DNA from 3 places in the Streptomyces ziwulingensis genome. Region 3 is predicted to be linked to each of the others. Evidence: predicted binding sites of a transcription regulator. Region 3 holds the regulator's gene; each other region holds the start of a gene.
What was found. Region 3 encodes HrcA, which represses chaperone genes, less so after heat shock. Its sites were predicted from a motif close to TTNGCACTCNGNNNNNCNGAGTGCNAA; they were not measured.
Positions count from the first base shown of each region.

Region 1: the regulator HrcA is predicted to act here: its motif matches at 8,405-8,431, upstream of groES (co-chaperone GroES).
Region 2: the regulator HrcA is predicted to act here: its motif matches at 2,055-2,081, upstream of groL (chaperonin GroEL).

Region 1 covers NZ_BAABIG010000047.1:20,591-30,860, reverse strand. The annotation lists gene ABEB00_RS22550 (GuaB3 family IMP dehydrogenase-related protein) at 1-70, opposite strand, end outside; gene guaB (IMP dehydrogenase) at 184-1,689, opposite strand; gene ABEB00_RS22540 (sigma-70 family RNA polymerase sigma factor) at 1,819-2,406, opposite strand; gene ABEB00_RS22535 (response regulator transcription factor) at 2,687-3,298, opposite strand; gene ABEB00_RS22530 (WhiB family transcriptional regulator) at 3,678-4,037, shown strand; gene ABEB00_RS22525 (LysR family transcriptional regulator) at 4,095-4,991, opposite strand; gene ABEB00_RS22520 (SDR family NAD(P)-dependent oxidoreductase) at 5,165-5,938, shown strand; gene groL (chaperonin GroEL) at 6,208-7,833, opposite strand; gene groES (co-chaperone GroES) at 7,950-8,258, opposite strand; gene ABEB00_RS22505 (polysaccharide deacetylase family protein) at 8,498-9,226, opposite strand; gene ABEB00_RS22500 (polysaccharide deacetylase family protein) at 9,240-10,169, opposite strand; gene ABEB00_RS22495 (class I SAM-dependent methyltransferase) at 10,260-10,270, shown strand, end outside.
Region 2 covers NZ_BAABIG010000043.1:35,113-45,382, forward strand. The annotation lists gene thrC (threonine synthase) at 1-835, shown strand, start outside; gene ABEB00_RS21390 (MoaD/ThiS family protein) at 887-1,162, shown strand; gene ABEB00_RS21395 (cold-shock protein) at 1,606-1,809, shown strand; gene groL (chaperonin GroEL) at 2,208-3,833, shown strand; gene ABEB00_RS21405 (NADH:flavin oxidoreductase) at 4,105-5,244, shown strand; gene ABEB00_RS21410 (carboxylesterase/lipase family protein) at 5,310-6,845, shown strand; gene ABEB00_RS21415 (peptidoglycan-binding domain-containing protein) at 6,888-7,355, opposite strand; gene ABEB00_RS21420 (hypothetical protein) at 7,494-8,063, opposite strand; gene ABEB00_RS21425 (PTS transporter subunit EIIC) at 8,011-9,540, opposite strand; gene murQ (N-acetylmuramic acid 6-phosphate etherase) at 9,557-10,270, opposite strand, start outside.
Region 3 covers NZ_BAABIG010000026.1:182,471-192,740, forward strand. The annotation lists gene ABEB00_RS16440 (DUF3097 domain-containing protein) at 1-196, opposite strand, end outside; gene ABEB00_RS16445 (MBL fold metallo-hydrolase) at 231-959, opposite strand; gene hrcA (heat-inducible transcriptional repressor HrcA) at 1,122-2,138, shown strand; gene dnaJ (molecular chaperone DnaJ) at 2,139-3,275, shown strand; gene ABEB00_RS16460 (nitronate monooxygenase) at 3,354-4,439, shown strand; gene ABEB00_RS16465 (16S rRNA (uracil(1498)-N(3))-methyltransferase) at 4,436-5,185, shown strand; gene ABEB00_RS16470 (hypothetical protein) at 5,286-5,813, shown strand; gene ABEB00_RS16475 (S41 family peptidase) at 5,859-9,065, shown strand; gene ABEB00_RS16480 (histidine triad nucleotide-binding protein) at 9,173-9,526, shown strand; gene ABEB00_RS16485 (ribonuclease Z) at 9,530-10,270, shown strand, end outside.

The sequences.
Region 1 (10,270 bases), on a different contig from region 3:
CGACGGCGATGTCGTCGAAGGCGTATGCCCGCCGGCCGCGCTTGCCGCGCCCGATCTCGATCTCAGTCACGTCTGTGGCCTTTCCCTGATGCGTTGCAGCGCCTCCCAGTATCCCCGACGGACCGGGCCGGGCACGGCGCGGGCGGCCCCGGATCTCCGGGGCCGCCCGCGGCAGCGCGCTGCCTACTTGCTGCGGCTGTAGTTCGGTGCCTCGACCGTCATCTGGATGTCGTGCGGGTGGCTCTCCTTGAGGCCCGCGGACGTGATCCGCACGAAGCGGCCCTTGGACTCCATCTCCTCGATGGCGGCGGCGCCCACGTACCCCATGGTCTGGCGCAGACCGCCGACGAGCTGGTGCAGCACGTTGGCGAGCGGGCCCCGGTAGGGCACCTGGCCCTCGATGCCCTCGGGCACGAGCTTGTCGTCGGAGGCGACCTCGGCCTGGAAGTAGCGGTCCTTCGAGTACGAGCGCCCCTGGCCGCGGGACTGCATGGCCCCGAGCGAACCCATGCCGCGGTACGACTTGAACTGCTTGCCGTTGATGAACTGCAGCTCGCCCGGCGACTCCTCGCAGCCCGCGAGGAGGCTGCCCAGCATCACCGTGTCGGCGCCGGCGGCGAGCGCCTTGCCGATGTCGCCGGAGTACTGCAGGCCGCCGTCGCCGATCAGCGGGACACCGGCGGCGCGGGCCGCGAGGGACGCCTCGTAGATGGCCGTGACCTGCGGGACGCCGATGCCGGCGACGACACGCGTGGTACAGATCGAACCGGGGCCCACGCCCACCTTGATGCCGTCGACACCGGCGTCGACCAGCGCCTGGGCGCCGTCGCGGGTGGCGACGTTGCCGCCGATCACGTCGACGGGGACGCTCGACTTGATCTTCGCCATCCAGTTGAGGGCGTTGCTGTTGTGGCCGTGCGAGGTGTCGACGACCAGGAAGTCCACGCCGGCTCCGGCGAGCGCCTGGGCGCGCTCCAGCGCCTCGGGGCTGGCGCCCACGGCGGCACCGACGAGCAGCCGGCCCTCGGAGTCCTTCGCGGCGTTCGGGTACTGCTCGGCCTTGACGAAGTCCTTGACCGTGATGAGGCCCTTGAGGACACCCGTCTCGTCGACCAGGGGAAGCTTCTCGATCTTGTGGCGGCGCAGCAGTCCCATCGCGTCCGCGCCGGAGATGCCGACCTGGCCGGTGACCAGCGGCATCGGCGTCATGACCTCGCGCACCTGGCGGGAGCGGTCGGTTTCGAAGGCCATGTCCCGGTTGGTGACGATGCCCAGCAGCTTCTTGTTGCCGTCGGTGACGGGGACGCCGCTGATGCGGAACTTGGCGCACAGCGCGTCGGCCTCGGCGAGCGTGGCGTCGGGATGCACCGTGATCGGGTCGGTGACCATGCCGGACTCGGAGCGCTTCACGAGGTCGACCTGGTTGACCTGGTCCTCGATGGAGAGGTTGCGGTGCAGCACGCCGACGCCGCCCTGGCGGGCCATCGCGATCGCCATGCGGGACTCGGTGACCTTGTCCATCGCCGCGGAGAGCAGCGGGATGTTCACCCGGACGTTGCGCGAGATGCGGGACGAGGTGTCGACCGCGTTGGGGAGCACCTCGGATGCGCCCGGCAGCAGCAGCACGTCGTCGTAGGTCAGCCCGAGTGTCGCGAATTTTCCGGGCACTCCGTCGACGTTCGCAGTCATGACACCTTCCCCAAATGGCCTTGATCGGTGCGGATGTCCATGCTAACGGGAAGCGGAGGTGGCTCATTCCACGATCATGGAAGCCCGCCGCCCTCGTGTTTTCGTACGAAGCGGGCGGCGGCCGGTGGTCTACTGCTCCGCGAGCGCGCGCAGCCGGCTCAGCGCGCGGTGCTGCGCCACCCGCACCGCACCGGGTGACATTCCCAACATCTGTCCGGTCTCCTCGGCCGTGAGCCCCACGGCGATGCGCAGCAGGAGCAGCTCGCGCTGGTTGTCGGGGAGGTTGGCCAGCAGTTTCTTGGCCCACTCGGCGTCGCTGCTGAGCAGCGCGCGCTCCTCCGGACCGAGGGAGTCGTCGGGCCGTTCGGGCATCTCGTCGGACGGGACGGCCGTGGAGCCGGGGTGGCGCATCGCGGCCCGCTGGAGGTCGGCGACCTTGTGGGCGGCGATGGCGAAGACGAACGCCTCGAACGGGCGCCCGGTGTCCTTGTAGCGGGGCAGCGCGAGGAGCACCGCCACGCAGACCTCCTGGGCGAGGTCCTCGACGAAGTGGCGCGCGTCGCCGGGCAGCCGGGAGAGCCGCGTACGGCAGTACCGCAGCGCCAGGGGGTGGACATGGGCGAGCAGGTCGTGCGTGGCCTGCTCGTCCCCGTCGACCGCGCGGTGGACGAGCGCACCGACTGTCCCTTGGCCAGGGGCCGCCTCGTCGTCACGCATCGGTCCATGGTGCCTTGCGGCCGTCCGGTCCGTTGCACCGCGTCCGTTGTTGTGCACCGAAGCGTTATGAGCAGGTGCGCCGGAACTCATCCCCTGCGCCCTCCCCTCCCGCTCGACCGACTCGTCCCCGAGGAACTCCACACCTCAAGGATGCGGCATCCGCGCCGAAACGAGCAGCGGGCCTCCGGCGGGTCGCCTTGTCACCCCCGCTCACCTGCCGGTAAGCGGGGATTTCCGCGCGCCCGTCGGGCCCCGTGGGTCTCCACCTCACGGGGGATGCCTACCTGACCAGGCCCCACCGGAAACCGAGCGCCACCGCGTGTGCCCGGTCCGAGGCGCCGAGCTTCTTGAAGAGCCGCCGGGCGTGCGTCTTGACGGTGTCCTCGGAGAGGAACAGCTCCCGGCCGATCTCCGCGTTGGAGCGGCCGTGGCTCATGCCCTCCAGGACCTGGATCTCACGCGCGGTGAGCGTGGGCGCGGCGCCCATCTCGGCCGAGCGCAGCCGACGCGGGGCCAGCCGCCAGGTCGGGTCGGCGAGCGCCTGCGTGACCGTGGCGCGCAGTTCGGCGCGCGAGGCGTCCTTGTGCAGGTAGCCGCGGGCGCCGGCGGCGACCGCGAGGGCCACGCCGTCGAGGTCCTCGGCGACCGTGAGCATGATGATGCGCGCGCCGGGGTCGGCGGACAGCAGCCGCCGGACGGTCTCGACACCGCCCAGACCGGGCATGCGCACGTCCATCAGAATCAGGTCCGAACGGTCGGCACCCCAGCGGCGGAGGACTTCCTCGCCGTTGGCGGCCGTCGTCACACGCTCCACGCCGGGCACGGTCGCGACCGCGCGGCGGAGCGCCTCTCGGGCAAGCGGGGAGTCGTCGCAGACAAGGACGGAAGTCATGACCGTCCTCCGCAGCTAAAGCGCGTCACCTTGAGCCTCCAGGCTGGTACGGAATCGTCACCCTGTGCGGTCGACCGTTCGGACGCTCCCGAGCGCCTGTTCCTTCAACCGCCTCCGCCTTCTCAACGATGGTCACTCGAAAGAGTTACGGGGCCGAGTGTCGCCTTCGGCACTCTACGTGAGGGGGCGGACACGGTGCAGTCACGCGCTGGGGACCCACCGCCTTTCCTCGAAACTCGTGCCCCATTTAGCCCTTTTTCTTCCACTTTGCTGGTGTCTGAGGCTAGATTCGCAATGAGTCATATTTTCATCTCCTTAGATCGTAGTTGTACGGTCGTGGATACTCGATCCACCCATAGCGGTTGCAAGGGGTCACGCAATGGCAGATTTCTCCCGCCTTCCCGGTCCGAACGCGGACCTGTGGGACTGGCAGCTCCTGGCCGCGTGCCGCGGGGTGGACAGCTCGCTCTTCTTCCATCCGGAGGGCGAGCGCGGTGCGGCCCGCAGCGCGCGCGAGACCTCGGCCAAGGAGGTCTGCATGAGGTGCCCGGTCCGCGCGGAGTGCGCGGCGCACGCGCTGGCGGTGCGCGAGCCGTACGGCGTGTGGGGCGGACTGACCGAGGACGAACGCGAAGAACTGATGGGGCGGGCGCGCAACCGGCTGGTGTCGGCATCGGCGCCGGCGCCGGGACCGCCGTCGGCGTCGGCGTCCGGCGGGGATGCCGCCTCGAACACCTGAAGGAACGTTTCTCCCGATCCGGGGTGCCGGAGAGGCCCCGAGTCCGGGGCGCGGCCGTCAGCGGCCCGCGGCCCGCTCCAGTTCGTCCAGGGTGGCCGCCACGGCCGGCACCTGGGCCAGGTCGGGCAGGGTGAGCGCGACGATCTCCCGCCGCACCGCCGGTTCCAGCCGTACCGTACGGGCGCCCCGCGGGCGTACCGACTCGACCGCGAGCTGCGGGAGCACGGCGACGCCGAGACCCGCGCCGACCAGGCCGACCACCGCCGGGTAGTCGTCGGTGGCGAAGTCGATGCGGGGAGAGAAACCGGCCGCCTGGCAGACCTCGACCAGTTGACCGCGACAGCGCGGGCAGCCCGCGATCCAGGGTTCCCCGGCCAGTTCGCCGATGGCGACGGACGCCGCGCCCGCGAGGGGGTGCCGCTCCGGGACCAGCGCCACCAGCCGGTCGTCCAGCAGCGGGCGGACGACCAGGTCGTCCCACTCGGCAGCGCCCACCGCGCCCTCGTAGCGGAAGCTGAGCGCCACGTCGCAGTCGCCCTCGCGCAGCAGGTCGACGGAGTTCGGCGGTTCGGCCTCCTCCAGGGAGACCCGGGTGCCGGGGTGGGCGGCGCGCAGCGCGGCCAGAGCGGTCGGGACCAGCGTGGAGCTGCCGCTGGGGAAGGAGACCAGGCGGACCCGCCCGGCGCGCAGCCCGGCGATGGCGGCGACCTCCTCCTCGGCGGCGGTGAGCCCGGCGATGATCCCGGCGGCGTGCCGGGTCAGCGCCTCGCCGGCCTGGGTCAGCCGCATCTCCCGCCCGGTACGCACGAGCAGGGGGGTGCCGACGGAGGTTTCCAGCGCCTTCATCTGCTGGCTGACGGCCGGCTGGGTGCAGCCCAGTTCGCGCCCCGCCGCGGAGAAGGAACCGGTGGCGGCGACGGCGCGCAGCACACGGAGATGACGAGCCTCGATCACACCACCGAGGATAAGCGCCGCTTTGACCGGACCGCGAATCCCACGTCACCGCTTTGACCGGACGGGCACATGCGGTGCGTTTGCGCGCGAGATCGCGCCCGGTGAGGTGCGGGCGGGGGGACGACCGGGTCGGCGACCCGGACCAACCCGGTCCGGGTCACTAACCTTGCGTCATGACAACGGCATTGATTACGGGATCGACGGCGGGCATCGGCGCCGCGTTCGCCCGGCGGCTGGCGGCCGACGGGCACGACCTGGTCCTGGTCGCCCGCGACACCAAGCGACTGCGCGAACAGGCGACCGAACTGCACGACCGGCACGGCATCGAGGCCAAGGTACTGACGGCCGACCTCGCCGAGGACGACGGCATCGAGGCGGTGGCCGCCCGGCTGGGCGATCCCAAGAACCCCGTCGACCTGCTGATCAACAACGCCGGCTTCGGCAACAAGGGACGCTTCCTCGACGTGCCGATGGCCGACGAGCTGCGGATGCTCAAGGTGCACTGCGAGGCGGTGCTGCGGCTGACGTCGGCGGCGACGCACGTGATGCGGGAGCGGGGCCGCGGCGGCGTGGTCAACGTGGCCTCGGTCGCGGCCTTCGTCCCGCGCGGCACGTACGGCGCCTCCAAGGCGTGGGTCGTGCAGTTCACCCAGGGCGTGGCGAAGGACCTGGCCGGCAGCGGGGTACGCCTGATGGCGCTGGCCCCGGGTTTCGTGCGCACCGAGTTCCACGAGCGCGCCGGGATGGGCACGGACAACATCCCGAACTGGATGTGGCTGGACGCCGACAAGCTGGTCGCGGCCGCCCTGGACGACCTGGCCCGCGGCAAGTCCCTGTCGATCCCCGACCCCCGCTACAAGGCCCTGATGGGCGCGGCGAAACTGGTGCCTCGCGGCATGCTGGGCGGCATCAGCTCCCGCACGGGGCGCAAGTACGGGCCGAGGTAGCGAGCGGGGCACCTGCGAGGCGGCCGGGCCGCACCCCTGCGCGCCGCCGCGTCTCCTCGGCCCGGGTGCGGCCATGGCCACCGCCGGCGCCCACGGACCCGTACCGCCGGACCGACGGGGCCGGGAGCGCCCGGTGGGGCAGCGCCCGCCGGTGCCTGCCGCAGATCACTCCGCAGCTCACCGGCCGTGGACCTGCCCCCTACGACGACGGTGCCCGGCACCCCCAAGGGGGTACCGGGCACCGGCCGGAGGCGGGGAGGTGCGGAGCCTCAGTGCGAGTGGCCGTGGCTGTGGCCGCCGGCCGCCGGCTCTTCCTCTTCCTTCTTCTCGACGACCAGGGTCTCGGTCGTCAGGAGGAGGGAGGCGATGGAGGCGGCGTTCTCTAGGGCGGAGCGGGTGACCTTCACCGGGTCGATGACGCCGGCCTTGACCAGGTCGCCGTACTCGCCGGTGGCGGCGTTGAAGCCCTGGCCCTTGTCCAGCTCGGCGACCTTGGAGGTGATGACGTAACCCTCCAGGCCGGCGTTCTCGGCGATCCAGCGCAGCGGCTCGACGGCGGCCTTGCGGACGACCGCGACACCGGTGGCCTCGTCGCCGGTCTTGCCGAGGTTGCCCTCCAGCACCTTGACGGCGTGGACCAGCGCGGAGCCGCCACCGGAGACGATGCCCTCCTCGACCGCGGCGCGGGTCGCGGAGATGGCGTCCTCCAGACGGTGCTTGCGCTCCTTCAGCTCCACCTCGGTGGCGGCGCCGACCTTGATCACGCACACGCCGCCGGCCAGCTTCGCGAGGCGCTCCTGGAGCTTCTCGCGGTCCCAGTCGGAGTCGGTGGACTCGATCTCGGCCTTGATCTGGTTGATGCGGCCCTCGACGTCCGCCTTCTCACCGGCACCGTCGACGATCGTGGTGTCGTCCTTGGTGACGGTGACGCGGCGGGCGGAGCCGAGCACGTCCAGACCGACCTGGTCGAGCTTGAGGCCGACCTCCTCGGAGATGACCGTGGCGCCGGTGAGCGCGGCCATGTCCTGGAGCATCGACTTGCGGCGGTCGCCGAAGCCCGGGGCCTTCACCGCGACGGCGTTGAAGGTGCCGCGGATCTTGTTCACGACGAGGGTGGAGAGCGCCTCGCCCTCCAGGTCCTCGGCGATGATCAGCAGCGGCTTGGAGGCGTTGGCCTGGATGACCTTCTCCAGCAGCGGCAGCAGCTCGCCGATGGAGGAGATCTTGCCCTGGTTGATGAGGATGTAGGGGTCCTCGAGGACGGCCTCCATGCGCTCCTGGTCCGTCACGAAGTACGGCGACAGGTAGCCCTTGTCGAAGGCCATGCCCTCGGTGAAGTCCAGCTCAAGACCGAAGGTGTTGGACTCCTCGACGGTGATGACACCGTCCTTGCCGACCTTGTCCATCGCCTCGGCGATCAGCTCGCCGACCTGGCTGTCCTGGGCGGACAGACCGGCGACGGCGGCGATGTCGGACTTCTCGTCGATCGGGCGCGCGGTCGCGAGGAGTTCCTCGGACACAGCGGCGACGGCCGCGTCGATGCCCTTCTTCAGCAGCGCCGGGGAGGCACCCGCGGCGACGTTCTTCAGGCCCTCGCGGACCAGCGCCTGGGCCAGCACGGTGGCGGTGGTCGTACCGTCACCCGCGATGTCGTTGGTCTTGGTCGCCACCTCCTTCACGAGCTGGGCGCCGAGGTTCTCGTACGGGTCCTCGATCTCGACCTCGCGGGCGATCGTGACACCGTCGTTGGTGATGGTGGGGGCGCCGAACTTCTTGTCGATGACGACGTTGCGGCCCTTGGGGCCGATCGTCACCTTCACCGTGTCAGCGAGCTTGTTGACGCCGCGCTCAAGGGCGCGACGGGCGTCCTCGTCGAACTTCAGGATCTTCGCCATGGGAGCGTGAGCCCTCTTCCAGGTTCTGGGTTAACGACAGCTACGCCCCTGGCGCCCGGCTTCATGGTGGTGGCGGGGGCCAGGGGCGCAGCTCAAAGCAGTGTGCTTCGGGTGAATTACTTCTCGATGATCGCGAGCACGTCGCGAGCCGAGAGGACGAGGTACTCCTCGCCGTTGTACTTCACCTCGGTGCCGCCGTACTTGCTGTACAGCACGACGTCGCCGACGGAGACGTCGAGCGGAAGACGGTTACCGTCCTCGAAGCGGCCCGGACCCACGGCCAGGACGACGCCTTCCTGGGGCTTCTCCTTCGCGGTGTCCGGGATGACCAGGCCTGAGGCCGTGGTCTGCTCGGCGTCGAGCGGCTGGACCACAATGCGGTCCTCAAGCGGCTTGATGGCAACCTTGGAGCTGGCGGTCGTCACGTTCCGACCTCCCCCTTCGGTGTTCTCACGGGGTTGACTGTCTGAGGTGGCGACCAGGTGGATCCGTCGTCGCGGGTGCCGGACCTGCCCGTCGCTGTGTTGGCACTCTCCAGTGGTGAGTGCCAGAACTGAGACTATGACTGCGATTAGCACTCGGTCAAGCGGAGTGCCAATGCCAACGGCGCGTCGGAGTCATTTCGTCCGTGCCGCCGAGGTGGACACCTGGGTGCGCACCGGGTTCAGAGGTAGTCCTCCAGGCGTCCCACCCGCAGTCCCCGCTCCTCGATCTCGCGCAGCAGGCGCTCCGTGCGGGCGGTCAGGGAGCGGTCCGCCGGGCGGTCCGGGTCCACGGCGATGATGTCGCCGGGGCGGAGGCGGCGCTCGCCCCGGGTGTAGGTCAGGACCCCGGCGGCGTCCGGGGCGGCGCGCCACAGGACGACCGCCCCGATGCCGCACGCCGCGGCGGCCCGCAGGGTCGTCGTGTCGTACCTGCCGTAGGGCGGGCGCAGGAGGCGGGGGCGGACGCCGAAGCGGGAGCGGAGCTTGCGCTGCTGGCCGCAGATCTCGGCGCGCTGGCCGGCGGGCGGCAGGCCGCGCAGGGCGGGGTGGTCGAGGGTGTGGTTCTGCAGGCTCGCGCCGACCGCGCGGAGCCGGGCGAAGTGCCCGTACGCCGGGCCCGCGACCTGGTCGGTGAGGAACATGGTGACCGGCAGCCGCCGGGCGCGGACCAGTTCGACGAAGCCGGGATCGCGTTCGACGCCGTCGTCGTAGGTGAGGAAGACGACCGGGTCGCGGGTGCGGACGTGGTCCACGACGGGCGGCAGCGGGCCCGGCGGCGCCCCGGCCCCCGCCGGTGCGGCGGGAGGGGCCGGCGCGGCGCAGCCGGTGAGCAGCGCGGCCGCCAGGGCGGCGGCCCCGGCCCACCGGACCCGGCCGCTCCTGCTCCCGTCCCCGCTCCCGCTCTTCACAGGTGGTCCTCCTTCACAGGTAGTCCTCCAGGCGGGCCACCGCGTAGCCCTCCGCGGTGACCTTGTCGAGGAAGCTGCGGACCATGTCGGGCATGGTGCCCGGCCAGTCTTCCCGGCCGCGGAAATGAGTGAGGACGATGTCGCCGCGGTGGATCTCGCGGTCCCACTCGCGGTAGTCCCAGCGGTCGGCGAATACCTCCTCGTTCCAGATCGGGACGTGGGTGATCCCGCAGCTCCGGGCGGCGAGCAGGGTGTCCTCGTTGTAATTGCCGAAGGGCGGGCGGAAGAGGACGGGGCGGGTGCCGTAGCGCTCGCGGATCACCTGCTGCATGCCGCAGATCTCGCGTTTCTGGGCGGCGTACGACAGTCCGGGCAGGTACGGGTGGTTCAGGGTGTGGTTGTTGAGGGTGACCCCGCGGGCCTGCATCTTCTTGAAGTAGGCGTAGTCGTCCTTCACCAGGTAGTCGCTGAGGAAGGCGGTGTAGGGGACCTTCAGGTCGCTCATCATCCGCAGGAAGGCGGGGTCCTTCTCGTCGCCGTCGTCGATGGTGAGGAAGACGATCTTCTCCTCGGTGGGGACGGTGGTGAAGACCGGCGGGAGGCCGCGTTCGGCGTGGTCGTCGACCTCGAAGCCGTCGCGCGTGGTGATCTCGGGCTTCTTCGCGGGCGGCGGCGGGGCCGTCAGCGGAACCCGTCTCAGGCCCCAGCGCTTCGCGGCGGCGACGCGCGCCGTGTGGGCCGCGCGCAGCCCGGCGGCGTAGGCGTCCAGCGCGCGGGCCGCGGGCACCTGGAGCTGCTGGCCGCCCGCGGGCTCCACCTCGGAGGAGGCCCGCGCGCAGCCCGGCCCGAGGGCGGCGACGGCGAGCAGGGCCAGACCGCCCCGCACGCGCGCCCTGCGGGATCGAAACACCCGACTTTTGTCATTTTGTACTACTACTCGCATGGGGCCGGATCTTCGCAGCCCCCGGCCCGGGAACCCGGCCCGACACCACGCCGGGGGCACACCGTCCACCGACTGGCCGACAATGATCCGGTGAACGACCT
Region 2 (10,270 bases), on a different contig from region 3:
CACCGGCAACCTGGCCGGCGCCGTCGGCGCCGCCGCCGCCCGGGCCGGCTTCCGCTCCTGCGTGTTCATCCCGCACGACCTGGAGCAGGGCAAGATCGTCATGGCCGCGGTCTACGGCGGCGAGCTGGTCGGCATCGAGGGCAACTACGACGACGTGAACCGCTTCTGCTCCGAGCTGATCGGCGACCCGGCCGGCGAGGGCTGGGGCTTCGTCAACGTCAACCTGCGGCCGTACTACGCCGAGGGCTCCAAGACCCTGGCGTACGAGATCTGCGAGCAGCTCGGCTGGCGGCTCCCGGACCAGCTCGTGGTGCCGATCGCGTCCGGCTCCCAGCTCACCAAGATCGACAAGGGGCTGCGGGAACTGATCGAGCTGGGGCTCGTCGAGGACAAGCCGTACAAGATCTTCGGCGCCCAGGCCGAGGGCTGCTCGCCGGTCTCCACCGCCTACAAGGCGGGGCACGACGTGGTGCGCCCCCAGAAGCCGGACACCATCGCCAAGTCGCTGGCGATCGGCAACCCGGCCGACGGCCCCTACGTCCTGGACATCGCCCGCCGCACCGGCGGCGCGGTGGAGGACGTCACCGACGAGCAGGTCGTCGACGCGATCAAGCTGCTGGCGCGGACCGAGGGCATCTTCGCGGAGACCGCGGGCGGGGTGACGGTGGGTGTCACGAAGAAGCTCATCGAGGCCGGTCTGCTGGACCCGGCGCTCACCACCGTCGTCCTGAACACCGGTGACGGCCTCAAGACCCTGGACGCGGTGGCGGGCACCGGGCTGACCGCGACGATCCGCCCGAACCTCGACTCGTTCCGCGAGGCCGGTCTCGCGTAGCGGTCGAGCGCCCCGCACCCCCAGACACCCCACCCGACCGGAGGTCTCCACGTGAGCGTCACCGTCCGCATCCCCACCATCCTGCGCACCTACACGGGCGGCACCGCCGAGGTGAGCGCCGAGGGTTCGACCCTCTCCGAGGTCATCACCGACCTGGAGAAGAACCACACCGGCATCGCCGCCCGCGTCCTGGACGACCAGGGCAAGCTCCGTCGCTTCGTCAACGTGTACGTCAACGACGACGACGTCCGCTTCGAGCAGGGCCTGGACACCCCGACCCCCGACGGGGCCGGCGTCTCCATCATCCCGGCCGTCGCCGGCGGCTGACCCGTCCGGGCGATTACCGGCGGTAATCGCACGCGCGCCCGGTTTTCGGAATTGCCCCCTCCGCAAGCGAAGCGGAGGGGGCAATTCCATGTGGTTGAGCGGGGTACAGTTGGGGAACGCGTCGATGATCGCAAGGCCGGAATCACTGAATTTCTGCCGTACACCCGACAAGATGTAGCCAAAGTGTGAGCCCCTTTCGCGCCTCTTGTTCCCTTTATGTGGCCCGACTTGCCCTGAATCTTCACGAATTCCTGGCAGATTACGGACCTCTCCCGTCCAGATTTCTCGTCCGGGTGACCTGTTGCAGACGGCAGTTGGACAGATACATTCAGCCGCGGTCGACGCGTTCCGGCGCACGCCCCGACCGTTCCGGAGAGGGCGAGGTCTGACCCGGATCCGCGAAGTGCGGGTCTGTGCAAGGGCCAGTAATAGGGGAGTTAGGCATGGCTCAGGGCACCGTCAAGTGGTTCAACGCGGAGAAGGGGTACGGCTTCATCGCGGTCGACGGTGGTGCGGATGTTTTCGTCCACTACAGCGCGATCCAGATGGACGGCTACCGCACCCTTGAAGAAGGCCAGCGGGTCGAGTTCGAGATCTCGCAGGGCCAGAAGGGCCCGCAGGCCGACATGGTCCGCGTCTCTGCCTGATACGCGCGACCACCCGCAGCGAACGGTCTTTCTCCGAAGGGCCCGCGCCTCGATCCGGGGCACGGGCCCTTCGGCATGCCCGGATCCCGGGACGTCCCGGGACGTCCCGGGACGTCCCGGGACGCCCCGGGGGCGTCCGGGAGCCCGGCCGGGGCGGTCCGCGAGCCTGTTCGCGGGTGGCTGAGCGGGGGCCCGATCCGGGGGAGGCGCTTGCACTCGCAGGGGGCGAGTGCTAATCATTGGCGTTAGCACTCTGATGGTGAGAGTGACAACGAAGGACCGGGTCGGTGAGGCCCACAGGCCGGGTGGGGAAGGAACCCACAGGCCGGTGAGCCGTCCGTCGCGGGCGCGGGCGCGGTCCGAAGGAATCACCCCCAGTCCTGGAGGGACCACTTCACATGGCCAAGATCATCGCGTTCGACGAGGAGGCGCGGCGCGGCCTCGAGCGCGGCATGAACCAGCTCGCGGACGCCGTGAAGGTGACGCTCGGCCCGAAGGGCCGCAACGTCGTCCTCGAGAAGAAGTGGGGCGCGCCCACGATCACCAACGACGGCGTCTCCATCGCCAAGGAGATCGAGCTCGAGGACCCGTACGAGAAGATCGGCGCCGAGCTGGTCAAGGAAGTCGCCAAGAAGACGGACGACGTCGCCGGCGACGGTACGACCACGGCGACCGTGCTCGCCCAGGCCCTGGTCAAGGAGGGCCTGCGCAACGTAGCCGCCGGCGCCAACCCGATGGCCCTCAAGCGCGGTATCGAGAAGGCCGTCGAGGCCGTCTCCGCCGCCCTGCTGGAGCAGGCGAAGGACGTCGAGACCAAGGAGCAGATCGCCTCCACGGCCTCCATCTCCGCCGCCGACACCCAGATCGGCGAGCTGATCGCCGAGGCCATGGACAAGGTCGGCAAGGAAGGCGTCATCACCGTCGAGGAGTCCCAGACCTTCGGTCTGGAGCTGGAACTCACCGAGGGTATGCGCTTCGACAAGGGCTACATCTCGGCGTACTTCGCCACCGACATGGAGCGTATGGAGGCCGTCCTCGACGACCCGTACATCCTGATCGCCAACTCCAAGGTCTCCAACGTCAAGGACCTGCTCCCGCTCCTGGAGAAGGTCATGCAGTCGGGCAAGCCGCTGCTGATCATCGCCGAGGACGTCGAGGGCGAGGCCCTGTCGACCCTGGTCGTCAACAAGATCCGCGGCACCTTCAAGTCCGTCGCCGTCAAGGCTCCGGGCTTCGGCGACCGCCGCAAGGCCATGCTCGGTGACATCGCCATCCTCACGGGCGGCGAGGTCATCTCCGAGGAGGTCGGTCTCAAGCTGGAGAACGCCTCGATCGACCTGCTGGGCAAGGCGCGCAAGGTCGTCATCACCAAGGACGAGACCACCATCGTCGACGGTGCCGGCTCCGCCGACCAGGTCGCGGGCCGGGTCAACCAGATCCGTGCCGAGATCGAGAACAGCGACTCGGACTACGACCGCGAGAAGCTCCAGGAGCGACTGGCGAAGCTGGCCGGCGGCGTGGCCGTCATCAAGGCCGGCGCCGCCACCGAGGTGGAGCTCAAGGAGCGCAAGCACCGCATCGAGGACGCCGTTCGCAACGCGAAGGCGGCCGTCGAGGAGGGCATCGTCGCCGGTGGCGGCGTGGCCCTGCTCCAGGCCACCCAGGTCTTCGAGAAGCTGGAGCTCACCGGTGACGAGGCGACCGGCGCCAACGCCGTGAAGCTCGCGCTGGAGGCTCCGCTGAAGCAGATCGCCGTCAACGGTGGTCTCGAAGGCGGCGTCGTGGTGGAGAAGGTCCGCAACCTCACCGTCGGCCACGGCCTCAACGCCGCGACCGGTGAGTACGTCGACATGATCGCCGAGGGCATCATCGACCCGGCGAAGGTGACGCGTTCCGCCCTGCAGAACGCGGCCTCCATCGCCGCGCTGTTCCTCACCACCGAGGCCGTCATCGCCGACAAGCCGGAGAAGGCCGCCGCGGCGGGCGCTCCGGGCGGCATGCCGGGCGGTGACATGGACTTCTGATCGACCTCCGGGTTGATCGACCGTCCCGTGTATCCGAGGGCGGCACCCCTGGCCGAGGCCGGGGGTGCCGCCCTCGGGCGTTTCCCGGACCGCCGGACCGCCGGACCGCCGGGCCGAGAGGGGCCGAGAGGGGACGCGCGGGGGTGTGACCCGGGTCACGGTTGCCCGGGGGTCGGAATCGGGTGTCGGGCAGGGGGGTTGGGGAGGGTGTATGCGTGTGCACATACTGCCCGGTACCACCGGACCGCCGAACCGCCGAGGAGCCCCCCACGTGACCAGCACCTCCCCCGAGGCCACCGCCGCCTCCCGCGCCGCCGAGATCCTCTCCCGTCCGATCGCGCTCAACGGCCTCACCGTGCCGAACCGCATCGCGATGGCGCCGATGACCCGTATGTTCTCGCCGGGCGGTGTCCCGGGTGAGGACGTGGTGTCGTACTACGCGCGCCGGGCCGCCGCCGGGGTCGGACTGATCGTGACGGAGGGGACGTACGTCGGTCATCCCTCCGCCGGGCAGAGCGACCGCGTGCCGCGGTTCCACGGCGAGGAGCAGCTCGCGGGCTGGGCGAAGGCCGCCGACGCGGTGCACGCGGCGGGCGGCACCATCGTGCCGCAGCTCTGGCACATCGGGACGGTGCGCGAGGACGGGCAGGACCCGTTCCCCGACGCCCCCTCGGTCGGCCCCTCCGGCCTGCGCCTCGGCCAGGACGAGCCGAGTGCGAAGGCGATGACCCAGGGCGACATCGACGACGTCGTCGCCGCGTTCGCCCAGGCCGCCGCCGACGCCGAGCGCATCGGGTTCGACGGCGTGGAGATCCACGGCGCCCACGGCTACCTCGTGGACCAGTTCCTGTGGGCCGGCACCAACCGCCGCGACGACGCCTACGGCGGCGACCCCGTGGCCCGTACGAAGTTCGCCGCGGAGATCGTGGCCGCGGTGCGGGAGAAGGTCTCCGCCGAGTTCCCCGTCATCTTCCGCTTCTCGCAGTGGAAGCAGGAGGCCTACCGCGCCCGGCTCGCCGAGACCCCGCAGGAGCTGGAGGCGATCCTCGCCCCGCTCGCCGCGGCCGGCGTCGACGCCTTCCACGCCTCCACCCGCCGCTACTGGCGCCCGGAGTTCGACGGCTCCGACCTCAACCTCGCCGGCTGGACGAAGAAGCTGACCGGCCGGCCCGTCATCACGGTCGGTTCGGTCGGCCTGGACGGCGGTGACTTCCTGAAGTCCTTCCAGGGCGAGGGCGCCGGCGTCGCCGCCCTCGACGACCTCCTGGACCGGATGGAACGCGAGGAGTTCGACCTCGTCGCGATCGGCCGCGCGCTGCTCCAGGACCCCGAGTGGGCGGCCAAGGTCCTCTCCGGCCGCTTCGACGAGCTGACCCCGTACGACCCGGCGGCGGCACAGACCCTCAGCTGAGCCCGGATCGCACCACCGCGTAGGGTCCGTTGGATCACGAACCGGCGTCCAGCGAGGAGTGACCGATGACGGAGCACGAGAACCCCGCACCCGTGGTGCGTACCGCCGCCGGCGCGGTGCGCGGACGCCGGGAGGACGGCCTGGCCGTCTTCCGCGGCATCCCGTTCGCCGCGCCGCCGGTCGGCCCGGCCCGGTTCGCCGCACCGCGCCCGGCCGAGCCCTGGGACGGCGTACGGGAGGCGTACGCCTTCGGTCCGCCGCCCCCGCAGGACCTCGGCCTGGCCGGTCAGACCGTCCCGCCGCGCGCCTCGGCGGGCGAGGACTGGCTGACCGTCAACGTGTGGACGCCCGACGCCGATCCCGCCGCGCGCCGCCCGGTGATGGTGTGGATCCACGGCGGTGCCTACAAGCTCGGCCACGGCGGCAGCCCCGGCTACGACGCCCGGCACATCGCCGCCGACGGCGACCTCGTCGTCGTCACCCTCAACTACCGCCTGGGCATGGAGGGCTTCGCCCACATCGAGGGCGCGCCCGCCAACCGCGGGCTGCTCGACCAGGTGGCCGCGCTGGAGTGGGTACGGGACAACATCGCCGGGTTCGGCGGCGACCCGGACCAGGTCACCGTGTTCGGCGAGTCGGCCGGTGCCGGGTCGATCGCCTCGCTGCTGGCCATGGACCGGGCCGCCGGGCTGCTGCGGCGGGCGATCGTCCAGAGCGTGCCGGGCACGTTCTTCTCCGACGCGCTCGCCCGGGACATCGGCACCGCCCTCGCCGCCGAGGCGGGCCTGCGCCCGACCGTCGCCGACCTGTCGGCCGTGGCCCCGGACCGGCTGGTCGAGGCGGGCCGGACGCTGGCCGCGAAGATGCCCCGGTACGTGGACCGCTGGGGGCAGGCCGCGCCGACGGTGACGCCGTACTCGCCGGTCGTGGACGGTGAGGTGCTGCCCACCGCGCCCTGGCAGGCGCTGGCGGCCGGGGCGTCGGCCGGCGTCGACCTGGTCGCCGGGCACAACCGGGACGAGTTCCGCCTCTTCATCGCCATGGCCGGACAGTTGGGGAAGATCACCGACGAGCGGGCGGCGGCCGCGCTGCGGCTGTACGCCCCCGGCCCGGACGGCGAGACCGGCTACCGCGCCGCCTTTCCCGACGCGAGCGCCGGCGAGCTGTACGAGCGGGTCCAGAGCGACTGGCTGTTCGCCGCGCCGACGATGAAGCTGGCCGAGGCCCACCTCGCGGGCGGCGGCCGGGCGCACGCCTACGAGCTGACCTGGCCGGCCCCGGGCAACGGCGGTGTCCTGGGCGCCTGCCACGGCCTCGACCTGCCGCTGCTCTTCGGCACCTTCGACGCCGACCTCGGCATACTGCTCTTCGACGGGGCGGCGCCCACCCCGGTGGCCCAGGAGCTGTCCGCCCGCTTCCGCGCGTCCTGGACGGCGTTCGCGAGGACCGGTGACCCGGGCTGGCCCGCCTACGACACCGAACGGCGCCTGGTGCGGGTACTGGACGCGGAGCCGGCCGTCGTGCCGTACCCCGAGGAGACGGCACGGGGCCTGTGGGCGAAGCACGAGTTCGGGGCGCTGCCGCTCCTCCAGCGCCCCTGAGGCTCGTCCCCGGCGCCGTCGCGCGAGCGCGGCCGGAGCGGATCAGTAGGCGCCGGCGGCCCAGTCGGCGAACTTCTTGAACGCCGCCTGGGTCCCGGACCCGGCGATGCCGTCGATCGCGCCGTTGTAGCCGTACGGCGACTGGCTCAGCTTGCGCTGCAACGCCTTGACCGTGTTGGACCCGGGGATGCCGTCGATCGCGCCGCCGTAGCCCCAGTCCGCCTTGAGGTGCCGCTGGAACGCCTTCCAACTGTTGCTGCCGAGCTGCCCGTCGATCGAGTCGTTGTAGCTCCAGCGCGCCGCCAGCCAGCGCTGGACGCCCTTGGCCTGGCTGGAGCTGAGGCCGAAGTTGTGCACCGCGAGCACGCCGGCCTCGCCGGTCACCACGGTCTGCGGGGCACCCGTGCCGGGTGCGGCGGCGCCGGCGGTCGCGCCCGCGAGGCTCCCGGCGGCGATACCCGCCGCGGCGACGACGGCGACGGCGGTCCGTTTCAGGGTGGTCGAGCGCATGGTTCCCCCTATGGGTCATGGAGCGGCTTGTGGTGTGACGCCGCCGGTCCCGCTCCGGGCGTTCCGGCGAGCACACGCTGACATGACGGCGCGCTCACCGGAACCTGGAAAGTTATAGGGCCACCCCCGGCGGGAACCTCAGATGCCGCCCATCGGCTCGATGTCCACCCGCACCGGTGTGCCCCACACCCGCAGCACCTCGTAGTCGGTGAACTCGTGGACCAGCCGGTAGGCCATCGCCTGGCGGGGGCCGCGCCGCTGCGCGCTGAGGTACAGCTCCGCCTCGCGGCGGTCGCGGCGCGGGGTGCCGCAGAGCTGCCACTCCTGCCCGTTCCACAGCTCCGGCAGCCAGCGCTGCTGCGGCTGGGGACGGTCGGCGCGCACCCCGTAGCGGGACTGGACCGGCTCGACGGGGCCGGTGCGGACCGGGCCGCCGCCGTACTCGGCGCGGCGGGCGGAGCGGCGGCGGGTCTCGCACAGCAGGCACAGGTCGGGCGCGGACTTGTCGACCGGCCCGTTGGGATGTTCGGGGCAGCGGGTGCTGGGCGCGGTCGTCGAGACGCTCTCGTCCAGCAGGGCCAGGGCGCGGCGCAGGTCCGCCCCGACCTCGTGCAGCTTGGTGTCGGGGGTGTCGCCGGCCAGCGCCTCGCCGTGCTCACCGAGAAGACGCAGGGCGCGGCCCAGGGCGGTTAGCTGGGCGTGGTTCATGCTCCTCAGAATCGCACACGGCACCGACAGCGCCGGTCCCGAGCAGCCCGCCGAAGAGGTAGGTCGCCGCGAAGCCGACCGCGTACCCGGTCAGCAGTCCGCCGCCGTACACCCCGGCCGTCACCGCGAGGCCCGCGTCGCCCGCGAGGAGGGGGAACAGGGCCCAGCCCGACGGGCCGATCGCCGTCGACCCGACCTCCGTGCCGAGCATCGCGAAGAACCCGACGAAGGCGCCGCCGGCCGCGCCGCCCACGCAGGCGGTCAGGAACGGGCGGCCGAGCGGCAGCGAGACGCCGTAGATCAGTGGCTCGCCCACGCCGAGCAGGCCCGCCGGGAGCGCCGACCTGATGGTGGCCCGCAGGGTGGTGTCGTGGCGCATCCGGACGTACACCGCCGCCGCCGCGCCGACCTGGCCGGCGCCGGCCATGGCGAGGAGCGGCAGCAGGACGGTGTGGCCCTGCTGCTCGATCAGGGTGGTGTGCAGGGGGATCAGGGCCTGGTGCAGGCCCAGCATCACCAGGGGCAGGAAGAGTCCGCCGAGGAGCAGTCCGGCGAAGGCGCCGGTCGTGGCGAGCAGCCAGGTGGCCGCCGTGCCGGTCGCGGCCGCGATCTCACCGGCCGGGTACATCAGGACGTAGAGGGTGGCCAGGCCCGGGACCAGCACGGTGAGGGTCGGGGTGAGCAGGACGTCCGCGGTGCCGGGGAGGCGGGCGCGGCACCACTTCTCCACGTACGTGCCGAGCAGCGCCGCGGCCAGCGCGCCGAGGACGCCGCCCTGTCCCGGGGCGAGCGCGGAGCCGAACACCGTCACCTTCGCCACGCCCGGGTAGACGACGACGGAGGCGACCGCGCCGCCCAGTACCGGGGTGCCGCCGAACTCCTTCGCCGTGTTGTAGCCGACGAACACCGCGATCAGCGCCATGAAGGCGGCGGCGAGCGCGGCGAGCGCGGGCGTGAGGCCGGGAAGCAGGCCGAGGTTGGTGAGCAGGCCGCCGACCCCGGCGATGATGCCGCAGCCGATCAGAGCGGGGATGAGGGGCACGAAGATGCCCGCGACGCGGCGCAGGGCGGTCTTCAGCGGGGTGGCGGCGCGCCGCTTCTGCCGCGCCTTCAGCTCCGCGCCGCGCCGGGCCAGGACCTCGGCCGTCCCGCCGCCCGCACCCGCGCCGCCCGCACCCGCGCCGCCGGTCCCGCCCGCGCCGCCGGTCCCGCCGTCGTCGGCGGCCGCCAGCAGCCCCTCGAACGCCGCCGTCACCCGGCCGACCACCCCGGGCCCCAGCACCACCTGGTACGACGCGCCGTCCTCGACCACGCCGAGCACGCCGGGCAGGGCCCGCAGCTCCGCCTCCCGCACCCGGGACCGGTCCGCCAGGACCAGGCGCAGGCGGGTCACGCAGTGGGCGACGGAGACGACGTTCGCGGGGCCGCCGACCAGGGGGAGGAGGGCGGCGGCCGCGGAGCGGGGGTCGGGGCGCATCCCCCGAGCGTGCCGCTCAGCCGTGCGCGGCGGCGAGCGCGGCGCGCAGATGGCCGCCGGAGTCCTCCAGAAGGCGGGCGGCCGCCGGGCCGTCGACACCGGCCAGCACCACCAGGACGGCGGGCTTGACCTCGCCGCCGGTGGCGTCCAGCGCGGCCTCGATCTCGGCGTCCGGGGCGCCGGTCGCGAGGGCGACGATCCGCCGGGACCGGGCCCGCAGCTTCTCGTTGGAGGCGCGGACGTCGACCATCAGGTTCCCGTACGTCTTGCCGAGCCGGATCATCGTGATCGTCGACAGCATGTTGAGGACGAGTTTCTGTGCGGTGCCGGCCTTCAGCCGGGTCGAGCCCGTGATCAGCTCGGGTCCGGTGACGATCTCGATGCCGTGGTCGGCCGCGGCGGCGAGCGGGCTGCCCTCGTTGCACGACAGGCCGACGGTCAGCGCCCCGAGCGCGCGGGCGTGCGCGACGGCGCCGACGGCGTACGGGGTGCGGCCGGAGGCGGAGACGCCGACCACCGTGTCCTCGGGGCCGAGCCCGAGCGCGTCGAGGTCGGCGCGGGCCAGCGCCGCGGAGTCCTCGGCGCCCTCGACGGAGCTGACCAGGGCGTCCGGCCCGCCCGCGAGCACGCCGACGACCTGCCCGGGTGCGGTGTTGAAGGTCGGCGGGCACTCGGCGGCGTCCAGCACGCCCAGCCGGCCCGCCGTACCGGCGCCCGCGTAGACCAGCCG
Region 3 (10,270 bases):
CGCGCGGCTCCATGGGGAAGACCCGGCGTTTGCCGAACCGGTCCTCCAGGGTCACCGTGCCCGCCTCGCAGCCGGTCACCGCGCCGCAGAAGCCGGTCCCGGGTTCCTCGACCACCAGGCCGGGCTCGGCCGGGACCTCCGGCACGGGCTGCGGCTTCTTCCACGGCGGGGTCAGATCGACGGAGTACTGGCGCATTCTGATGACGATACGAGGAGTGCGGCGGGCGCGATCAGCGCGACACGCCGAAGCGGGCGGCCAGCGCGTCCCGCTGGGCCCGGACGAACGCCGCGTCCACCACCGCTCCGTGGCCCGGCACGTACCGCGCGTCCGCGCCGCCCAGGTCGAGGAGCCGGTCCAGGGCGGCCGGCCAGTGGGACGGCGCCGCGTCCGGGCCCGCCTGCGGGTCCCCCGACTCCTCCACCAGGTCACCGCAGAAGACCACCTCGGGCGCGCCCGGCACCAGTACGGCGAGGTCGTGGGCGGTGTGTCCGGGGCCGATGTCGGCCAGCAGCACCTGCCGGCCGCCGCCCAGGTCGAGGGTCCACTCGCCGCACACCTGGTGCGGCACGGGCGGCAGGGCGTCGGCCGCCTCCCCGGCCCGCCGCGGGTCGAGGCCGTCGGCCACCGCCTGCGCCCGCAGCGCCTCCGCGCCACCGCCGGCCAGCACCGTGTCCACGCCCACCGCGCCGTACACCTCCACCCCCGCGAAGGCCGCGGCGCCGAAGACGTGATCGAAGTGCGGATGGGTCAGCGCGAGATGCGTCACACGGTGACCGGCGAGCCGCCGCGCCTCGGCCCGCAGCCGCGCCCCCTCGCCGAGGCTCGACCCGGCGTCGATCAGCAGCGCGGCGCCCGCGCCCACCACGAGCCCCACCGTGCAGTCCCACCCGGGCAGCCGCCGCCGCCCCACCCCGGCCGCCAGCCGCTCCCATCCCAGCTCTTCCCAAGTCACCGTCATGACGGCGACGCTAGCGTTGCGCGGACCCCCGGGAACGGCGGCTCGGGCCGGGCCTTGCCGTGGGTGTACCCCACGGCCGTACACTGGGCCGGGGAAGTCTGGCACTCACCCGAGCAGAGTGCCAGGACAGGTACCGGCGGACGGCGATCGGAGGTGTGCGCGATGCTCAGCGAGCGAAGGCTTCAGGTGCTGCGCGCCATCGTCCAGGACTACGTCGGCACCGAGGAGCCCGTCGGCTCCAAGGCCCTCACCGAGCGGCACAGCCTCGGCGTCTCCCCGGCCACCGTGCGCAACGACATGGCGGCGCTGGAGGAGGAGGGGTTCATCGCCCAGCCGCACACCAGCGCCGGGCGCATCCCCACCGACAAGGGCTACCGGCTCTTCGTCGACAAGCTGGCCGGGGTCAAGCCGATGACGGCCCCCGAGCGGCGCGCCATCCAGAACTTCCTGGAGGGCGCCGTCGACCTCGACGACGTCGTGGCCCGTACGGTGCGGCTGCTCGCGCAGCTCACCCGGCAGGTCGCCGTCGTGCAGTACCCGTCGCTGACCCGCTCGACCGTGCGCCACGTCGAGCTGCTCAAGCTCGCGCCCGCGCGCCTGATGCTCGTGCTGATCACGGACACCGGGCGGGTCGAGCAGCGCATGGTGGACTGCCCGGCGCCGTTCGGCGAGATGTCCCTGGCGGACCTGCGGGCGCGGCTCAACAGCCGGGTCGCGGGCCGCCGGTTCACCGACGTGCCGCCGCTCGTCGAGGACCTCCCGGAGGCATTCGAGGCGGAGGACCGGGGTACGGTCTCGACGGTCCTCTCCACCCTGCTGGAGACCCTGGTCGAGGAGAACGAGGAGCGGCTGATGATCGGCGGCACCTCCAACCTGACCCGGTTCGGCCACGACTTCCCGCTGGTGATCAGACCGGTGCTGGAGGCATTGGAGGAGCAGGTCGTGCTCCTCAAGCTGCTCGGCGAGGCGAAAGACGCGGGCGTGACCGTGCGAATCGGTCATGAGAACGCCCATGAGGGACTCAACTCCACGTCCGTCGTGTCGGTGGGCTACGGTTCGGGCGGCGAGGCGGTTGCCAAGCTCGGCGTGGTCGGACCGACCCGCATGGACTACCCGGGAACGATGGGAGCGGTACGCGCAGTGGCACGGTACGTCGGACAGATCCTGGCGGAGTCTTAAGTGGCCACGGACTACTACGCCGTTCTCGGCGTGCGCCGCGACGCGTCGCAGGAAGAGATCAAGAAGGCCTTCCGGCGGCTCGCACGCGAGCTGCACCCGGACGTCAACCCCGATCCGAAGACCCAGGAGCGGTTCAAGGAGATCAACGCCGCTTACGAGGTGTTGTCGGACCCGCAGAAGAAGCAGGTCTACGACCTCGGCGGCGACCCGCTCTCCCAGTCGGGCGGCGGGGCCGGCGGTTTCGGCGCCGCGGGCGGCTTCGGGAACTTCTCGGACATCATGGACGCGTTCTTCGGTACGGCGTCGCAGCGCGGGCCCCGCTCGCGCACCCGGCGCGGCCAGGACGCGATGATCCGTATCGAGGTGGAGCTGGACGAGGCCGCCTTCGGTACGACCAAGGACATCCAGGTCGACACCGCGGTCGTCTGCAACACCTGCAACGGCGAGGGCGCGGCCCCCGGCACCTCCGCGCAGACCTGTGACATGTGCCGCGGCCGCGGTGAGGTCTCGCAGGTCACCCGGTCCTTCCTGGGCCAGGTCATGACCTCGCGGCCGTGCCCCCAGTGCCAGGGCTTCGGCACGGTCGTGCCGACCCCGTGCCCGGAGTGCGCCGGTGACGGCCGGATCCGCTCCCGCCGCACGCTGACGGTGAAGATCCCGGCCGGTGTCGACAACGGCACCCGCATCCAGCTCGCCGGCGAGGGCGAGGTCGGCCCCGGCGGCGGTCCGGCCGGCGACCTCTACGTCGAGATCCACGAGCTGCCGCACTCCACCTTCCAGCGCCGCGGCGACGACCTGCACTGCACGGTCACCCTCCCGATGACGGCGGCGGCCCTCGGCACCAAGGTGCCGCTGGAGACCCTCGACGGCATGGAGGAGGTCGACATCCGTCCGGGCACCCAGTCCGGCCAGTCGATCCCGCTGCACGGCCGGGGCATCACCCACCTGCGCGGCGGCGGCCGGGGCGACCTCATCGTCCACGTCGAGGTCCAGACCCCGGGCAAGCTCGACGCCGAACAGGAACGCCTGCTGCGCGAACTCGCCCTGCTCCGCGGGGAGGAACGCCCCCTGGGCACCTTTCAGCCGGGGCAGCAGGGGCTGTTCTCCCGGCTGAAGGACGCGTTCAACGGCCGGTGATCCGGGCGGCGGGGCCAGGCCCGTGAGGCTCCGTCCGCCCGATTCGGACTTGTCCGAAGGACGTGACAACATGCGCTCATGTCCTCCCTGCTGACCGATCTCTGCCCGTATCCGATCGTGCAGGCACCCATGGCGGGCGGCGTCTCCGTGCCGCGGCTCGCCGCCGCCGTCTGCGACGCGGGCGGTCTCGGTTTCCTGGCCGCCGGGTACAAGACGGCCGACGGGATGTACCAGGAGATCAAGCAACTGCGGAGCCTGACGGCCCGCCCCTTCGGGGTCAACCTCTTCCTCCCGCAGCCGGAGACCGCCGACCCGGCGGCCATCGACGTCTACGCCCACCAGTTGGCCGGCGAGGCCGCCTGGTACGAGACGGAGCTGGGCGACGCCGACAGCGGCCGCGACGACGGCTTCGAGGCCAAACTCGCCGTGCTGCGGGAGAACCCCGTGCCGGTGGTCTCCTTCCACTTCGGTGTGCCGGGCCGCGAGGTGGTCGACGCCCTGCACCGCGCCGGCACCTTCGTCTGGGTCACCGCCACCACCGCCGAGGAGGCCCGCGCCGTCGAACAGGGCGGCGCCGACGCGGTGATCGCGCAGGGCGTGGAGGCCGGCGGCCACCAGGGCACCCACCGCGACCTCCCCGAGCGGGACGGCGCCGGAATAGGACTGCTCTCGCTGCTCGCCCAGGTCCGCGAGGCGGTCGCCCTGCCGGTGATCGCGGCCGGCGGCCTGATGCGCGGCGGCCAGATCGCCGCGGTCCTCGCGGCCGGCGCGAGCGCGGCCCAGCTCGGCACCGCCTTCCTGCCCACCGCCGAGTCCGGCGCGCACGCCCTGCACAAGGCGGCGCTGACCAACCCGCTGCACGTCCGCACCGAACTGACCCGCGCCTTCTCCGGCCGCCCGGCCCGCGGCCTGCTCAACCGCTTCCTGCGCGAGCACGGCCCGTACGCGCCCTCGGCCTACCCGGACGTCCACCACCTCACCGCGCCGCTGCGCAAGGCCGCGGCGCAGGCCGGCGACCCGCAGGGCATGGCGCTCTGGGCGGGCCAGGGGCACCGGCTGGCCCGCGAACTGCCCGCCGGACAGCTCGTGGAGGTACTGGTCGCCGAACTCGCCGCCGCCGGAGGCGCGTTGGCCGACTACGCGACGGGAGGTGCGGGCCGATGACCGCGCCGGTGTTCGTGGTCGGCTCCCTCGGCCCCGCCGACCTGCCCGGCGGCCGGTACGTCCTGGACGGCCCCGAGGGACGGCACGCCGTCTCCGTGAAGCGGCTGCGGCCCGGCGAGGACGTCGTCCTCACCGACGGGCGCGGCCACTGGGCCGAGGGCGTCGTCGAGGCCGCCGAGGGCAAGGACCGCCTGGTCGTCACGGACCTGGAGAGCGTCTGCGAGGAACCCGGGCCCGAGCCCCGTATCACCGTCGTCCAGGCGCTCCCCAAGGGCGACCGGGGCGAACTCGCCGTGGAGACGATGACCGAGGTCGGCGTGGACGCGATCGTGCCGTGGGCGGCGTCCCGCTGCATCACGCGGTGGCAGGGCGAGCGCGGCCTGAAGGCGCTGGCCAAGTGGCGGGCCACGGCCCGGGAGGCCGGCAAGCAGTCCCGCCGGGTCCGCTTCCCCGAGGTCGCCGACGCCGCGACGACCAGGCAGGTCGCCGCGCTGCTCGCCGAGGCCGACTTCGCCGCCGTACTCCACGAGAGCGGCGACACCCCGCTGGCCGCCGCCGAACTCCCCGCCACCGGCCGCATCGTGCTCGTCGTCGGCCCCGAGGGCGGCGTCTCTCCGGAGGAACTCGCCGCGTTCGCGCGGGCCGGGGCCCGGCCGTACGTCCTCGGCCCGACCGTGCTGCGCACCTCCACCGCCGGGCTCGCGGCGACCGCCCTGCTGCTGGGGCGCACGGGCCGCTGGGGCTGACCGCCCGGCGTACGACCGTACGCGCTCTTCCCCTCCCGCCCGGCGCGGTGGGAGGCTGCCTGTCATGGGGCCATGGAGGCGGAGCCTGCGGAGTGGACGGATGCGGCGCGGGGCGCTGGCGGCCGGGCTGGTGGCCGTCGCGGCCGGTTCCGCCGCGGCCTGCGAGCCCGGCGGGCTCAACACCGCGACGGTGGCGCTCACCACCGACCAGACGGTGACCCGCGAACTGGAGCGGCAGCAGACGGACGTCCGCTGGCTCACCTGCACCGCGTCCTACGACGACGACGGCGGCGACCGCAGTGCGAGCCCGTCGGCGAGCGAGGAGACCGTGGCGTCGGTCGACTGCGAGGGCGAGACGGCCGACGGGCGGGACATCACCGTCGACGGCCGGATCACCCGCGTCGTGGAGGGCGCCTGCGTACGCGGCGAACTCACCGTGAAGGTCGACGGCAAGGAACGCTTCCGTGTGAACGGCCTGGGGAACTGCGACGCCACCCCCTCCCCGGCCGGCAACGCCCCCACGGCGAACGGGCCCACGGGGAACGGGGCCGGACCCACCGTCACCGTGACGGTCACCAGGACCGTCTACTGCCAGACCCGGCCCGACTGCTGGCCCGAGGGCAAGTGATCCAAACCCCTGTCCGCCCCGCCCGGCCCTGCATAGGCTGAGGGGGTGACACAGCCCGCAGCCTCTGCCTACCTCCGGTTCCCGCACCTGCACGGCGAGTTGGCCGCCTTCACCGCCGAGGACGACGTGTGGGTCGCGCCCCTCGACGGCGGGCGGGCCTGGCGGGTCAGCGCCGACAACACCCCCGTGACCCACCCGCGCCTGTCGCCGGACGGCACCACCGTCGCCTGGACCTCCACCCGCGACGGCGCCCCCGAGGTGCACGTCGCCCCGGTCGACGGCGGCCCGGCCCGGCGCCTGACGCACTGGGGGAGTCACCGCACCCAGGTGCGCGGCTGGACCCCGGACGGCCGGGTGCTGGCCCTCACCACCCACGGCCAGGCCAGCCTGCGCCGCAGTTGGGCCCGCGCGGTCCCGCTGGACGGCGGCCCGGCCGAGACCCTGCCCTACGGTCCCGTCGGCGACGTCGCCTTCGGCCCGTCCACCGTGCTGCTCTCCGCCCCGATGGGCCGCGAGGCCGCCTGGTGGAAGCGGTACCGGGGCGGCACGGCGGGCAAGCTGTGGATCGACCCCGAGGGCGGGGGCGAGTTCGTCCGGCTCCACCAGGACCTCGACGGGAACATCGAGTACCCGTTCTGGGTGGGGGAGCGGATCGCGTTCCTCTCCGACCACGAGGACACGGGCGCCGTGTACTCCTCCCTCGGCGACGGCTCCGACCTGCGCCGCCACACCCCCCTCGACGGCTTCTACGCCCGGCAGGCCGCCACCGACGGCACCCGGATCGTCTACTCCAGCGCCGGCGAGCTGTGGCTCCTCGACGACCTCGACGGAGCCGAACCGCGACGGCTCGACGTGCGGCTCGGCGGAGCCCGGACCGACCTCCAGCCGTATCCGGTGAACACCTCCCGCTGGTTCGGCTCCGCCGCCCCCGACCACACCGCCCGGGGCAGCGCCGTCGCCGTGCGCGGCGGCGTGCACTGGGTCACCCACCGCTCCGGGCCCGCCCGCGCGCTGGCCGTCGAGCCGGGGATACGGGCCCGGCTGCCGCGCACCTTCCGCGCCGACGGCGAGGGCTGGGTGGTGTGGGTGACCGACGCCGAGGGCGAGGACGCCCTGGAGTTCGCGCCCGCCACCGGCTCGCTGCCCGGCGCCACCCCGCGCCGCCTGGCGGCCGGGCGGCTCGGCCGGGTACTGGGCCTGGCCATGGCCCCCGACGGCAGCCGCGCCGCGGTCGCCTCCCACGACGGCCGCGTCCTGCTGGTGGAACGCGCCACCGGTGAGGTCCGGGAGATCGACCGCAGCGAGGACGGCGACGTCTCCGGGCTGGTCTTCTCCCCCGACTCCACCTGGCTCGCCTGGTCGCACCCCGGCCCCCGCCCGCTCTCCCAGCTCAAGCTGGCCCACACCACCGACCTCTCGGTCACCGAGGCGACCCCGCTGCGCTTCCAGGACTACGCCCCCGCCTTCACCCTCGACGGCAAGCACCTGGCGTTCCTCTCGGCCCGCTCCTTCGACCCGGTCTACGACGAGCACGTCTTCGACCTGGGCTTCGTCGAGGGCACCCGCCCGCACCTGATCACGCTGGCCGCGACCACGCCCTCCCCGTTCGGCCCGCAGCGCCACGGCCGCCCCTTCGAGGCGCCCGACCGGGAGGAGACCCCCGACGGCGAGTCCGCCGCCACCACCCGGATCGACCTCGAAGGGCTGGCCGACCGGATCGTGCCCTTCCCGGTGGAGGCCGCCCGCTACTCCCACCTGCGCGCGGCCAAGGACGGCGTGCTGTGGCTGCGCCACCCGGTCGCCGGGGTGCTCGGTGCCTCCCGGGCCACCCCGGACGACCCGGACCCCAAGACCGAGCTGGAGCGCTACGACCTCGCCCAGCAGCGCGTCGAGCACCTGGCGGCCGACGCCGACCGGTTCGCGGTCAGCGGCGACGGCAAGCGGGTGCTGCTCTGGACCGACGGGCGCCTCAAGGTCGTCCCCAGCGACCGGCGGGCCTCCACCGACGAGGACAGCGACACCAACGTCACCGTCGACCTCTCCCGGATCCGGCAGAACGTCGAACCGGCGGCCGAGTGGCGGCAGATGTACGAGGAGACCGGCCGCGTCATGCGCGACCACTTCTGGCGGCCCGACATGAACGGCGTCGACTGGGACGCCGTCCTGGACCGCTACCGGCCCGTCCTGGACCGCGTCGCCACCCACGACGACCTGGTCGACCTGCTCTGGGAGGTCCAGGGCGAACTGGGCACCTCGCACGCCTACGTCGTCCCGCGCGGCGGCCACGGCGACGGCGCCCGGCAGGGCCTGCTCGGCGCCGACCTCTCCCGGCACGAGGACGGCCGCTGGCGCGTGGACCGGGTGCTGCCCTCGGAGACCTCCGACCCGGACGCCCGCTCCCCGCTCGCCGCCCCCGGCGTCGCGATCCGCGCCGGGGACGCGATCGTCGCCGTCGCCGGCCGGCCCGTCGACCCGGTCGCCGGACCCGGTCCGCTGCTCGTCGGCACCGCGGGCAAGCCGGTCGAGCTGACCGTCCTGCCCTCCGGCGGCGGCGAGGCGCGGCACGCCGTCGTCGTCCCCGTCGCCGACGAGGAGCCGCTGCGCTACCACGCCTGGGTGGCCGGCCGGCGCGGCTACGTGCACGAGAGGTCGGCGGGCCGGCTCGGCTACCTGCACGTCCCCGACATGCAGGCGCCCGGCTGGGCGCAGATCCACCGCGACCTGCGGATCGAGGTCGCCCGGGAGGGCCTGGTCGTCGACGTCCGCGAGAACCGCGGCGGCCACACCTCGCAGCTCGTGGTGGAGAAGCTGGCCCGCCGGATCGTCGGCTGGGACCTGCCGCGCGGCATGCGCCCCACCAGTTACCCGCAGGACGCGCCCCGGGGACCGGTGGTCGCCGTCGCCAACGAGTTCTCCGGCTCCGACGGCGACATCGTCAACGCCGCGATCAAGGCGCTCGGCCTCGGCCCGGTGGTCGGCACCCGCACCTGGGGCGGCGTGATCGGCATCGACTCCCGCTACCGCCTGGTCGACGGCACCCTCGTCACCCAGCCCAAGTACGCCTTCTGGCTGGAGGGATACGGGTGGGGCGTGGAGAACCACGGCGTCGACCCGGACGTGGAGGTGGAGCAGCGCCCCCAGGACCACGCGGCCGGCCGCGACCCGCAGTTGGACGAGGCGATCAGGCTGGCCCTGGAGGCGCTGGAGACGGCACCCGCCAAGACCCCGCCGGATCTGCCGACGACCGGCTGACCGTCCGCCGACGACCGACCGACCCGTCCGCCGACGATCGACCGGCACACCCGGTCGCTACGATGCGCGGGAGAAGATCACCGGTGTTCCAGTGCGAGGAGGGCCCCATGGCCGGGGAACCGCAGGACGACTGCCTGTTCTGCAAGATCGTCGCGGGTCGGATCCCGGCGACGATCGTCCGTGAGACCGAGACGACCGTCGCGTTCCGCGACATCAACCCGCAGGCGCCCACCCATGTCCTGGTGATCCCGAAGGCGCACCACCGGGACGCCGCCGCCCTCGCCGCCGCCGACCCGGCGCTCGCCGCCGACGTGCTGCGCGAGACCCAGGCCGTCGCCGAGGCGGAGGGACTGGAGAGCTACCGCACCATCTTCAACACCGGCGCCGGCGCCGGGCAGACCGTCTGGCACACCCACGCCCACGTCCTCGGCGGACGCGGCCTGCAGTGGCCCCCCGGCTGACCGGTGTCCGCCCGTGAACTGGTGGTCCTCGGCACCGCCAGCCAGGTCCCGACCCGGCACCGCAACCACAACGGCTATCTGCTGCGCTGGGACGGCGAGGGCATCCTGTTCGACCCCGGCGAGGGCACCCAGCGCCAGATGCTGCGCGCCGGGGTCGCCGCCCACGACCTGAACCGGATCTGCGTCACCCACTTCCACGGCGACCACAGCCTCGGCCTCGCCGGGGTGATCCAGCGCGTCAACCTCGACCGCGTGCCGCACCCCGTCACCGCCCACTTCCCGCGCTCCGGGCAGCGCTTCTTCGACCGCCTGCGGTACGCCACCGCCTACCGCGAGACGGTCGGCATCACCGAGGCGCCGGTCGACACGGACGGCGACCTCGCCCGCACCCCGGGCTACACCCTCGACGCGCGTCTGCTCTCCCACCCGGTGGAGTCCTACGGCTACCGGCTCACCGAGCCCGACGGCCGCCGCATGCTTCCCGACCGGCTCGCGGCGCACGGCATCGCGGGCCCGGACGTGGGCCGCATCCAGCGCGAGGGCTCGCTCGGCGGTGTCCCGCTGGACGAGGTCAGCGAGGTCCGCCGGGGCCAGCGGTTCGCGTTCGTCATGGACACCCGGCTCTGCGACGGCGTCCACGTCCTCGCCGACGGCTGCGACCTGCTGGTCATCGAGGCCACCTTCCTCGACGAGGACGAGTCGCTGGCGGTGGAGCACGGGCATCTGACGGCCGGGCAGGCGGCG